2 regions of the Pseudomonas rosaeacicularis genome follow, and region 1 is predicted to be linked to the other one. Evidence: predicted binding sites of a transcription regulator. Region 1 holds the regulator's gene; the other holds the start of a gene.
What was found. Region 1 encodes FliA, which starts transcription of late flagellar genes. Its sites were predicted from a motif close to CTAAAGTTTNNNNNNNNNNNGCCGNTAA; they were not measured.
Positions count from the first base shown of each region.

Region 1 (4,910 bases):
GGTGCATGCAGCCGTTGCCGCAGACCGCGCCGAACGGGCAGCGCTCGCCGAGCCTGCCATCGGGCAACGTGCCTACGACTCGATGCGCTCCGAATTGAATGGCCTGCGCGAACTGCTGGAAGTTCAGCTCGGTTCCCTGGCCTGGAACCAGCTGCAAGGCAGTCGTCCATCCCAGGCCAATATGTGGCGCCGTCTGCAACGGGTCGGCCTGTCGGGCCCGCTGTCTCGTGACCTGCTGGCGATGGTGCCGAATACCGATGATCAACAGCACGCCTGGCGCATGCTGCTGGCACACTTGGCGCGTATGATTGCAACGCCTGACGTAGAGCCGCTGGAAGAGGGCGGAGTGATTGCCATGGTCGGCCCTGCCGGCATGGGGAAAACCACTACGCTGGCCAAGCTTGCAGCGCGTTACGTGCTCAAATACGGCTCGCAGAATATCGCGCTGGTGAGCATGGACAGTTTCCGGATCGGCGCTCAGGAACAGCTGAAAACCCTGGGACGTATTTTGAATGTACCGGTGACCCACGTTGATCCGGGGCAATCCCTGGCTCAGGCGCTGGAACCGTTACTGCGCAAGCGTGTGGTGCTGATCGATACCGCCGGCCTTCAGGCCAGCGACCCGGCCCTGCGCATGCAGCTTGAAAGTCTTGCAGGGCGTGGCATCAAGTCGCGCAACTATCTGGTGTTGGCAACGACGAGCCAGAAGCAAGTGCTGTCAGCGGCGTATCACAGTTACAAACGTTGCGGTCTGGCCGGGTGCATCCTGACCAAACTGGACGAAACAGCCAGCCTCGGCGAAGTCTTGAGTCTGGCGATCAGTCATGAGCTGCCCGTGGCCTATCTCACCGATGGTCCACGGATACCGGATGATCTGCATTTGCCGCGGCGGCACCAGTTGGTGAGTCGAGCGGTCAGCGTGCAGATGCAGGAAGAGCCTAGCGAGGAAGCGATGGCTGATATGTTTGCGGATCTTTACCACACCCCCGGCAAGCGCGTGGGTTAGGTGAAGAATATGACACTGGAATGTACCCACTTAGATGGTCTGCCAGGCATTGTTCAAACAACGAACGTGCAGCCCGACATGTGGCTTAGGTCTAAGCAAGACAAGGTAAACAATTAACATGGGCAGCATGCATCCCGTACAGGTTATTGCAGTGACCGGTGGCAAAGGTGGCGTAGGCAAGACGAACGTGTCGGTGAACCTTTCACTGGCACTGGCCGAGCTTGGACGCCGCGTCATGTTGCTGGACGCCGATCTGGGTCTGGCCAACGTCGACGTACTGCTGGGGCTTACCCCGAAACGCACCCTGGCCGACGTCATCGAAGGTCGATGCGAGCTGCGTGACGTCCTGCTGCAAGGCCCGGGCGGTATCCGCATCGTGCCGGCGGCATCGGGCACCCAGAGCATGGTCCATCTGACGCCCGCGCAGCATGCGGGTCTGATTCAGGCTTTCAGCGACATCGGCGACAACCTCGACGTGCTGGTGATCGACACCGCCGCCGGGATCGGTGAGTCGGTGGTGAGCTTCGTGCGCGCCGCCCAGGAAGTGTTGCTGGTGGTCTGCGACGAGCCGACCTCCATCACCGACGCCTACGCCCTGATCAAGCTGCTCAATCGTGATTACGGCATGAACCGTTTCCGGGTCCTGGCCAACATGGCGCAGAGCCCGCAGGAAGGGCGCAACTTGTTCGCCAAGCTGACCAAGGTCACCGACCGTTTCCTGGACGTTGCCCTGCAGTACGTCGGCGCCGTGCCGTATGACGAATGCGTACGCAAGGCCGTGCAGAAGCAGCGCGCGGTGTACGAGGCGTTTCCACGCTCCAAATGCTCGCTGGCGTTCAAGGCCATCGCGCAGAAAGTTGACACCTGGCCGTTACCGGCGAACCCGCGCGGCCATCTGGAATTTTTCGTCGAACGTCTGGTGCATCACACCAGCGCAGGGCCCGTGTCATGACAGCAAGTGGGTATCGCATGTACAGCAAATCATCCCGTGATTCCCAATACGAGCTGATCGAGCGCTATGCGCCTCTGGTCAAGCGAATTGCCTACCACTTGCTGGCGCGTCTGCCGGCCAGCGTGCAGGTCGAAGACTTGATCCAGGCCGGCATGATCGGCTTGCTCGAAGTCTCGACCAAGTACGACTCCACCAAAGGCGCCAGCTTCGAGACCTACGCCGGGATTCGCATCCGCGGCGCCATGCTCGACGAGGTGCGCAAGGGTGATTGGGCACCGCGTTCGGTGCATCGCAACACGCGCATGGTCAGTGACGCGATTCGATCAATTGAAGCAAAAACCGGCCGCGACGCTAAAGATCACGAGGTTGCGGCCGAACTCCAATTGAGTCTCGATGATTACTACGGGATTTTGAACGATACCTTGGGCAGCCGACTGTTCAGTTTCGACGACCTGCTGCAGGACGGCGAACATGAAGGGCTGCATGAGGACGGCGCAAGCCAGTCGCTCGAGCCGTCGCGTGACCTGGAAGATGAACGTTTCCAGAGCGCGTTGGCTGAGGCCATTGCCAATTTGCCAGAGCGTGAGCGCCTGGTGTTGGCGCTGTACTACGACGAAGAGCTTAACCTCAAGGAAATCGGTGAGGTCCTGGGTGTCAGCGAATCGCGGGTCAGTCAGTTACACAGCCAGTGCGCAGCTCGTTTGCGAGGGCGTTTGGGAGAATGGCGAGCGCGTTGACAGGCAACGCGGCGGACCCATTGGGGCCGTGTTACCTGTAAAGCCGGCTGTGCAGAGCGTTCGTGGGAAACAAGAGAGACAAGGCTTGAGCCGGTCAGCGCAGACGCACATCGCGTGCGTCGCGCCGTGGTTCATGCCTGTTGATTTGCCAAGCCCGTCGTCGTTTCGTGCAGCCCGGTCAGCGAGCTGTACCGGTTTTGATTGAACGCGCGTCCAGGTGCTGGGCGCGTTAAAGACTGCTTGGAGGTCGAATTGGACAAGAACATGAAAATCCTCATCGTTGATGACTTCTCAACGATGCGGCGGATCATAAAAAACCTGTTGCGTGACCTTGGGTTCACCAACACGGCGGAAGCAGATGACGGCACGACCGCATTGCCGATGCTGCAAAGCGGCTCTTTTGACTTTCTGGTAACGGACTGGAACATGCCTGGCATGTCCGGCATCGACCTGCTGCGTCAAGTCCGTGCCGATGAGCGCCTGCGCAGCTTGCCGGTATTGATGGTCACCGCTGAAGCCAAGCGTGAGCAGATCATTGAAGCCGCCCAGGCCGGGGTAAACGGTTACGTGGTCAAGCCTTTCACAGCGCAAGTGCTGAAAGAAAAAATCGAGAAGATATTCGAGCGCGTCAATAGCTGATGTTCGCTGCGAGGGCGCTATGGATTCCAAAGATTCGACAATGGGTGACTTTGAGTCGACCCTGAAGAAACACGCACAAGAGCTGGTCGCAAGCCTTGAAAAAGGCAAGTTCGGCGAAGCCGTGCAACTGATCCATGAGCTGAACCAGACCCGCGATCGCGGCCTGTATCAGGAAGTCGGCAAGCTGACGCGTGAGCTGCACAGCGCCATCGTCAACTTCCAGATCGACCCGACCATGCCGCAAGCCGAAGAAGTGTCACAGATCACCGACGCCACCGAGCGCTTGTCGTACGTGGTCCGGCTGACCGAAAACGCGGCCAATCGCACCATGGATCTGGTGGAGCAAAGCACCCCCTTGATGAACGGACTCACGGCCGACGCCAAAGCGTTGAGCGCCGATTGGGGCCGCTTCATGCGTCGCGAAATCGGTGCCGAGGAGTTTCGTGATCTGGCCAAGCGTGTCGACGGTTTCCTGACACGCAGCGAGCAGGAAACCCACGAGGTTGCCGGCCACCTGAACAACATCTTGTTGGCTCAGGATTATCAAGACCTCACCGGTCAGGTGATCAAGCGCGTTACTCAGTTGGTGACCGAAGTCGAAAGCAATCTGCTCAAGCTGGTGCTCATGGCCAGCCAGGTCGACCGCTTTGCCGGTATCGAACACGACCAGGAACTGTTCCGTCAGCAAAAAGAACAAGAAAAACTTCATTCCAAGGGTGAAGGTCCGCAGATTCATGCCGATAAACGTGAAGACGTCGTATCCGGTCAGGATGATGTAGACGATCTGCTATCCAGCCTGGGTTTCTAGGTTCTGAGTAAGAAGGCGTTGTGAGCCTGCTGCGTGTTGATTGACCGCACCCGGCTCACCCGCTGACGACTTCGCGCATGACCTGGATCGGTTGACGGTTAATTTTAGGAGCACCCCCCCAATGAGCTTCGGCGCCGATGAAGAAATCCTTCAGGATTTTCTGGTTGAGGCCGGCGAGATTCTGGAGCAACTGTCCGAGCAACTGGTCGAGCTGGAAAGCCGACCGGATGACGCTGACTTGCTCAATGCAATTTTTCGCGGTTTTCACACTGTAAAAGGGGGCGCCGGCTTCCTCCAGCTCAATGAGCTGGTTGAATGCTGCCACATCGCGGAAAACGTCTTCGACATCCTGCGCAAAGGTGAGCGCCGGGTCGATTCCGAGCTCATGGACGTGGTGCTCGAGGCGCTGGATGCGGTCAACGCCATGTTCGGCGAGGTGCGCGAACGTACCGATGTCACGCCGGCAACGCCTGAACTGCTCGCTGCGCTGGCGCGTCTGGCCGAACCTGCATCTGCCGAGCAAGTGGCCGCAGCGCCGGTGATTGCCGAGCCTGTGGCTGAGGCGTCCGATGACATCACGGACGACGAATTCGAACAACTGCTGGACTCGCTCAACGCCGTCAAGGCTCAGGCTGCCGGTGGCACAGTGTCCGCGCCGATTGCCGCGCCCGTTGCCGCACCCGCCGCACCTGCCGCACCTGCTGCTAATAGCAGTGACGACATCACCGACGCTGAATTTGAGTCCTTGCTTGACCAGTTGCATGGCAA
Region 1 covers NZ_JBSKHT010000026.1:67,698-72,607, reverse strand. The annotation lists gene flhF (flagellar biosynthesis GTPase FlhF) at 1-1,006, shown strand, start outside; gene fleN (flagellar synthesis regulator FleN) at 1,125-1,958, shown strand; gene fliA (RNA polymerase sigma factor FliA) at 1,955-2,695, shown strand; gene ACWKWM_RS26990 (chemotaxis response regulator CheY) at 2,960-3,334, shown strand; gene ACWKWM_RS26985 (protein phosphatase CheZ) at 3,354-4,142, shown strand; gene ACWKWM_RS26980 (chemotaxis protein CheA) at 4,264-4,910, shown strand, end outside.

Region 2 (4,910 bases), on a different contig from region 1:
TACTCGGTCGGGCCGCGAGCGTCCCAGATCGCGAGGTCTTCAGCGCCAAGGCGGCTTTGCAGGTATTCACGGGTCGCGGTCGGCTCGTCGTGCAGGGTCAGCGTGACTGGACCACCGACGGCGGCAGGGACCTCGTTGGACAAGGGCAAACCCGCGGCTTGCCAGGCGAGCAAGCCGCCATCGAGGTAGTGGTATTGGTGATGGCCGATCACGTCGAGCAACCAGATGAAACGTCCGGCCCAGCCGCCGCCTTCGTCGTCATAAACCACATAAACAGCGTTTGGGTTATGGCCCAATTCACCGAACAGTGCTTGCAGCTCCGGCAGGGTTGGCAGCAGGCCGGGAGCCGGCGCCTGACCCAGTTGAGTACGTTTGGGGTCCACAAAATGTGCGCCGGGAATGTGTCCGGCCTCGTAGCGGGCGCTACTGGTCAGGTCCACGAGTATCAGCTCTGAAGCGCCAAGCCGTGCCTGGAGTTCGCTGGGTTCAATCACCAGCGGCAAGCCTGAAAAGGCAGACATAAAGAGGTCTCCAGATCGTCAAAAGAGGCGAATTGTAGCTCAGGCGTCAAGCATTGCGATGGCTAAACGTCGTTAGCGCTTTCTCAATGCATTGCGACGTTTTTCCGAAGGCCTGCACGGAAATTTCTGACAACAGTCCACCCCCTTGATCGGCGACCAACAGCATCATCACCCGGCCATTACTGGCGAGCGAGCGGATCAACAGGTTTTCCCCGCTGAACTGCCCCCGGAGGCTGGCCGGTAGCAGTGCCGAGAATTGTGCGTTATTGGCGGGCGTCAGGCGCAGTTGAGTCGCCTGGGCCAGCAGACGTTGCAGCACGGTGCTGTCTTTGATCGGTATCAGCAGGGAGGCGGCGGACTTATCCAGCCCTGCCGTTTGATGAACGCACAGGGCATCAATCTTTCGGTCGATCATCAACAGCATCACCCGCTGCATGCCACAGGCGAGCAGCGCATCCCGGGCGAATGAGGTCAGATTCATAGCGTTACTGAACGGACTTGGCTCCTTCAACAGTTGCGCGCATTGCTTGCGCCAGTCCTGCAGCGCCTCGGTAGATGGCGCCGGTGCAGCCAGCAGGCCCTTGTGGACGCGCCGCGTTTCCCACGGCCACAGCAGCGCTTCAGCCGGATGCCAGACGCCGACACCTGCGTGCGATCGAGCACTGCTAGCAGCATTTTGGTGGATTTGTTGTTGAACGCTCGCCAACGGTTGTTGCAGATACAGGCTGGTCAACAACGCCCAGCGCAAGTTATGAGGGCTGTTCCAGGCGTATTGCGCCGAGAGCGCCAGTCCGTTCGCCAGCAAGATGGTGTTGGCAGGCTGGTTCAGCCAGCGTTGCAGGGGCAGGTCTGCATCCAGGCGCTGCTGTTGTATGAGTGGATCGTCATTTTCATGGGCGATACGCAGCACCTTCACCAGATTGCGCTGCTCGCCGATCATCAACTGATAGCCACGCATCACCCACATTGGCAGATGCCAATGTGCGGCAATCGCTTTGCACAGGACTATCAAACGAATGCCAAACAGAGCCTTTTCAGTTTTTTTCGCGCATTCGCCCTTATGAATGACCCGCAGTTCCCACTCTTCCAGCAGTTTGGGATGGGCAAGCGCCAACGGCCAAAGCGGCGACAAAAACAGCAAACTGCCAAGATGAATATCTTGCCAAAGCCGAGCTAACTGATTGGCAAATAAGCCCGTGGCTTGCTGGGTAGCGTGCTGACTGACCATCTGCAGTTGCCGCAGGGCGGGTGGGATGTCGCGCTCATCGATTGCGGGCAGGCGGGCGAGCAATGTTTCAGTGCGCGCCAGACCCAGCCGATTGATCGCCACTTCCAGGCTCTCGGCGGGTTCGGAAAAGCCGCCGCTGCTGTGATGATTGGCTTCGCGCAGCACGCTCAACACCAGGGCAGGACTGGCCTGCATCATTTCAGCAATATCGCGAATCGAGCGACGACTGTCATTCAGTGCCGCACGCACCCTTGCGTGCGCAGCCGCAGGCACCGGCAATGCGATGTCATCGAGTTGCTTGATCCAGGCGTCGAGTGTCTTTGGGACGGGCCGTGGTGACGATGTTTCTGATTGCATTCAGGAATCCCGTACGGCTGGATGGTTTTGAATGAAGTCCAATACTGGCATCATGCTGGCCCTCGCAGTGAACCCCGCGTGCTGTCTGCCACGGGGTTTTTTCGCGCTGCTTGCCTACAGTCTGGCGCAGTCAGGCCGATATGTAGAACAAGAGTTTTGACACTCCTGCGAAACATGACCATGAACCCGACTCAGTAAGTATTCATTATCTATGGCAAAAATTATCGGCATCATCGTCGTTTTCGCGAGTGTACTCGGCGGATACGTCCTGTCCCACGGCCAGATCGCCGCGCTGATTCAACCTTACGAGGTGATGATCATCGGCGGGGCGGCGTTGGGTGCGTTCTTGCAGGCGAACCCTGGCTACATGACCATGCTCGTCATCAAAAAATCCCTGAAGATGTTCGGGACGCGCTTCACTCATGCGTTCTACCTTGAAGTCCTGGGCCTGATCTACGAGATCCTCAACAAGAGCCGCCGCGAAGGCATGATGGCGATTGAAGGGGACATTGAAGAACCCGAGAACAGCCCGATTTTCACCAAATACCCAAGTGTCCTGAAAGACACTCGCATGATCGCCTTCATCTGCGATTACCTGCGCATCATGTCGTCCGGCAACATGGCTCCGCACGAACTGGAAGGTCTGTTCGACATGGAGCTGTTGAGCATGAAGGAAGAGCTTGAACATCCTTCCCACGCGGTGACCGGTGTCGCGGACGCCATGCCCGGTTTCGGTATTGTCGCTGCAGTACTCGGTATCGTTGTGACCATGGCCTCGCTGGGTTCCGGTGACAAGGCAGCTATCGGTATGCACGTTGGCGCGGCGTTGGTCGGTACCTTCTTCGGTATCCTGGCGGCTTACGGTTTCTTCGGGCCGCTGGCCACTTCCCTGGCGCACGATGCCAAGGAAGAAATGAACGTCTTTGAATCGATCAAGGCGTCTCTGGTTGCTTCGGCTTCCGGCGTGCCGCCTTCGCTGGCCGTGGAGTTCGGTCGCAAGGTGCTGTATCCAGCGCATCGCCCCAGCTTCAGCGAGCTGGAACAAGCAGTTCGCGGTCGCTGAACCATGGAAAATAACCAGCCGATCATAATCAAGCGTGTCAAGCGCTACGGCGGCGGCCATCACGGCGGCGCCTGGAAAATCGCCTTCGCTGACTTTGCGACAGCGATGATGGCGTTTTTTCTGGTGCTGTGGCTGATGTCGTCGGCCACCCCGGAGCAGTTGGTTGCGATTGCCGGTTATTTCAAGGATCCGGTCGGTTTTTCCGACAGCGGCTCGCCTTATGTGATCGATTTGGGCGGCTCGCCGGAGATGTCCCCCGACCAGACGCTGAATCCGGAGATCAAGTCCACACCGGCGCCTGACAGTGTGCCGATCGAAGCAGACACTCAAGAAGCGGCAGCTCAACAGGCCGAGCAAGTTGAGCAGGAGCGCCTTGAAATGCTGCTGCAAGAGCTGCAAAACAAGGTCAACGAAAATCCGCAGTTGCAGAAATTCAAAGATCAGATTTTGTTCGAGATCACCCAGGATGGCTTGCGCATTCAGATCATGGACGCCGACAACCGGCCCATGTTCGACATAGGCAGCGCGCGTCTGAAACCGTATTTCGAAGACATCCTGCTGGCCATGGCTGACACCATTAAAGCGGTGCCGAACAAGATCAGCGTCAGTGGTCACACCGATGCGACGCCATATGTGGGCAATAACGGTTTTGGTAACTGGGAACTGTCGGCCGGCCGCGCCAACGCAGCCCGTCGTGCGCTGGTCGCGGGGGGGTATCCGGATCCTCAGGTCGCGCGGGTAGTGGGTTATGCCTCGTCGGCGCTCTATGACAAGGAGCATCCGACAAGCCCGATCAACCGCCGCATCGATATCGTGGTCATGACCAAAAAGGCGCAGCAGAAGATTGAAGGCTCGCAGAACGTAGGTGAAGCGCCGCAAACGCCGGATGCGCCCAAAGCGCCGGCTCCTGACGCCAAACCTGGCGCTTCTATCTCGACGCCCACCGTTGATCCGCAAGCCTACGCCCAGCCCCATGAAATTCGGCAAAAGCTGAACATCTTCGAGCAGGGCACACTGAAGGTCGAAGAGACCAAGAACTAGGGTTTTGACGCAATAAAAAACGCCGCGATGATCGCGGCGTTTTTATGTGCGTTGACTGCGCGGATCATTGATCAAACGCGTCAACGTGTAGGAGCGAACTTGTTCGCGAGGCGTCCTGAGCTGACACGGCGCGGTGTCGATCTCGCCAACAAGTTGGCTCCTACAGGCCAGCGTCGATCAGTAACTACTCTCCGGCAAGCTGGCGATGATCGAGCGATAGCTGTTCATGCGTTGTTGTTGCACGCGGCCGTCGTCCAGCGCCTGGAGCAGTGCGCAGCCCGGTTCGCGATCATGCTTGCAGTCGCGAAAGCGGCAAGTGCCGATCAGGTCGTTGAACTCGATAAAACCCGCTTCGACATCCGCACGGCTGACGTGGCCCAAACCGAACTCGCGAATACCGGGGGAGTCGATCAGGTCGCCGCCGTTGGGGAAGTGAAACAAGCGCGCGGTGGTCGTGGTGTGTGTGCCCTGGCCGGACAGCTCCGACAGCGGCCCGACACGGGTGCCGACTTCCGGCAGCAGGCTGTTCACCAACGAGGACTTGCCCACGCCCGATTGGCCAACGAACACGCTGATGTGCCCATCCAGTTGCGCCTGCAACTGCTGCATGCCATCGCCGTGATGCGCCGATACTTCCAGCACCGGATAACCCAGGGTGCGATACACCGCTAACAGCGCATTCAGCGCCGGGGCGTTCTGA
Region 2 covers NZ_JBSKHT010000005.1:23,115-28,024, forward strand. The annotation lists gene rhdA (thiosulfate sulfurtransferase) at 1-521, opposite strand, end outside; gene ACWKWM_RS08135 (HDOD domain-containing protein) at 568-2,106, opposite strand; gene motA (flagellar motor stator protein MotA) at 2,318-3,169, shown strand; gene motB (flagellar motor protein MotB) at 3,173-4,210, shown strand; gene rsgA (small ribosomal subunit biogenesis GTPase RsgA) at 4,388-4,910, opposite strand, start outside.
Region 2: motA (flagellar motor stator protein MotA) is a predicted target of FliA. The motif match lies at 2,221-2,248, and genes of this name have one in related genera.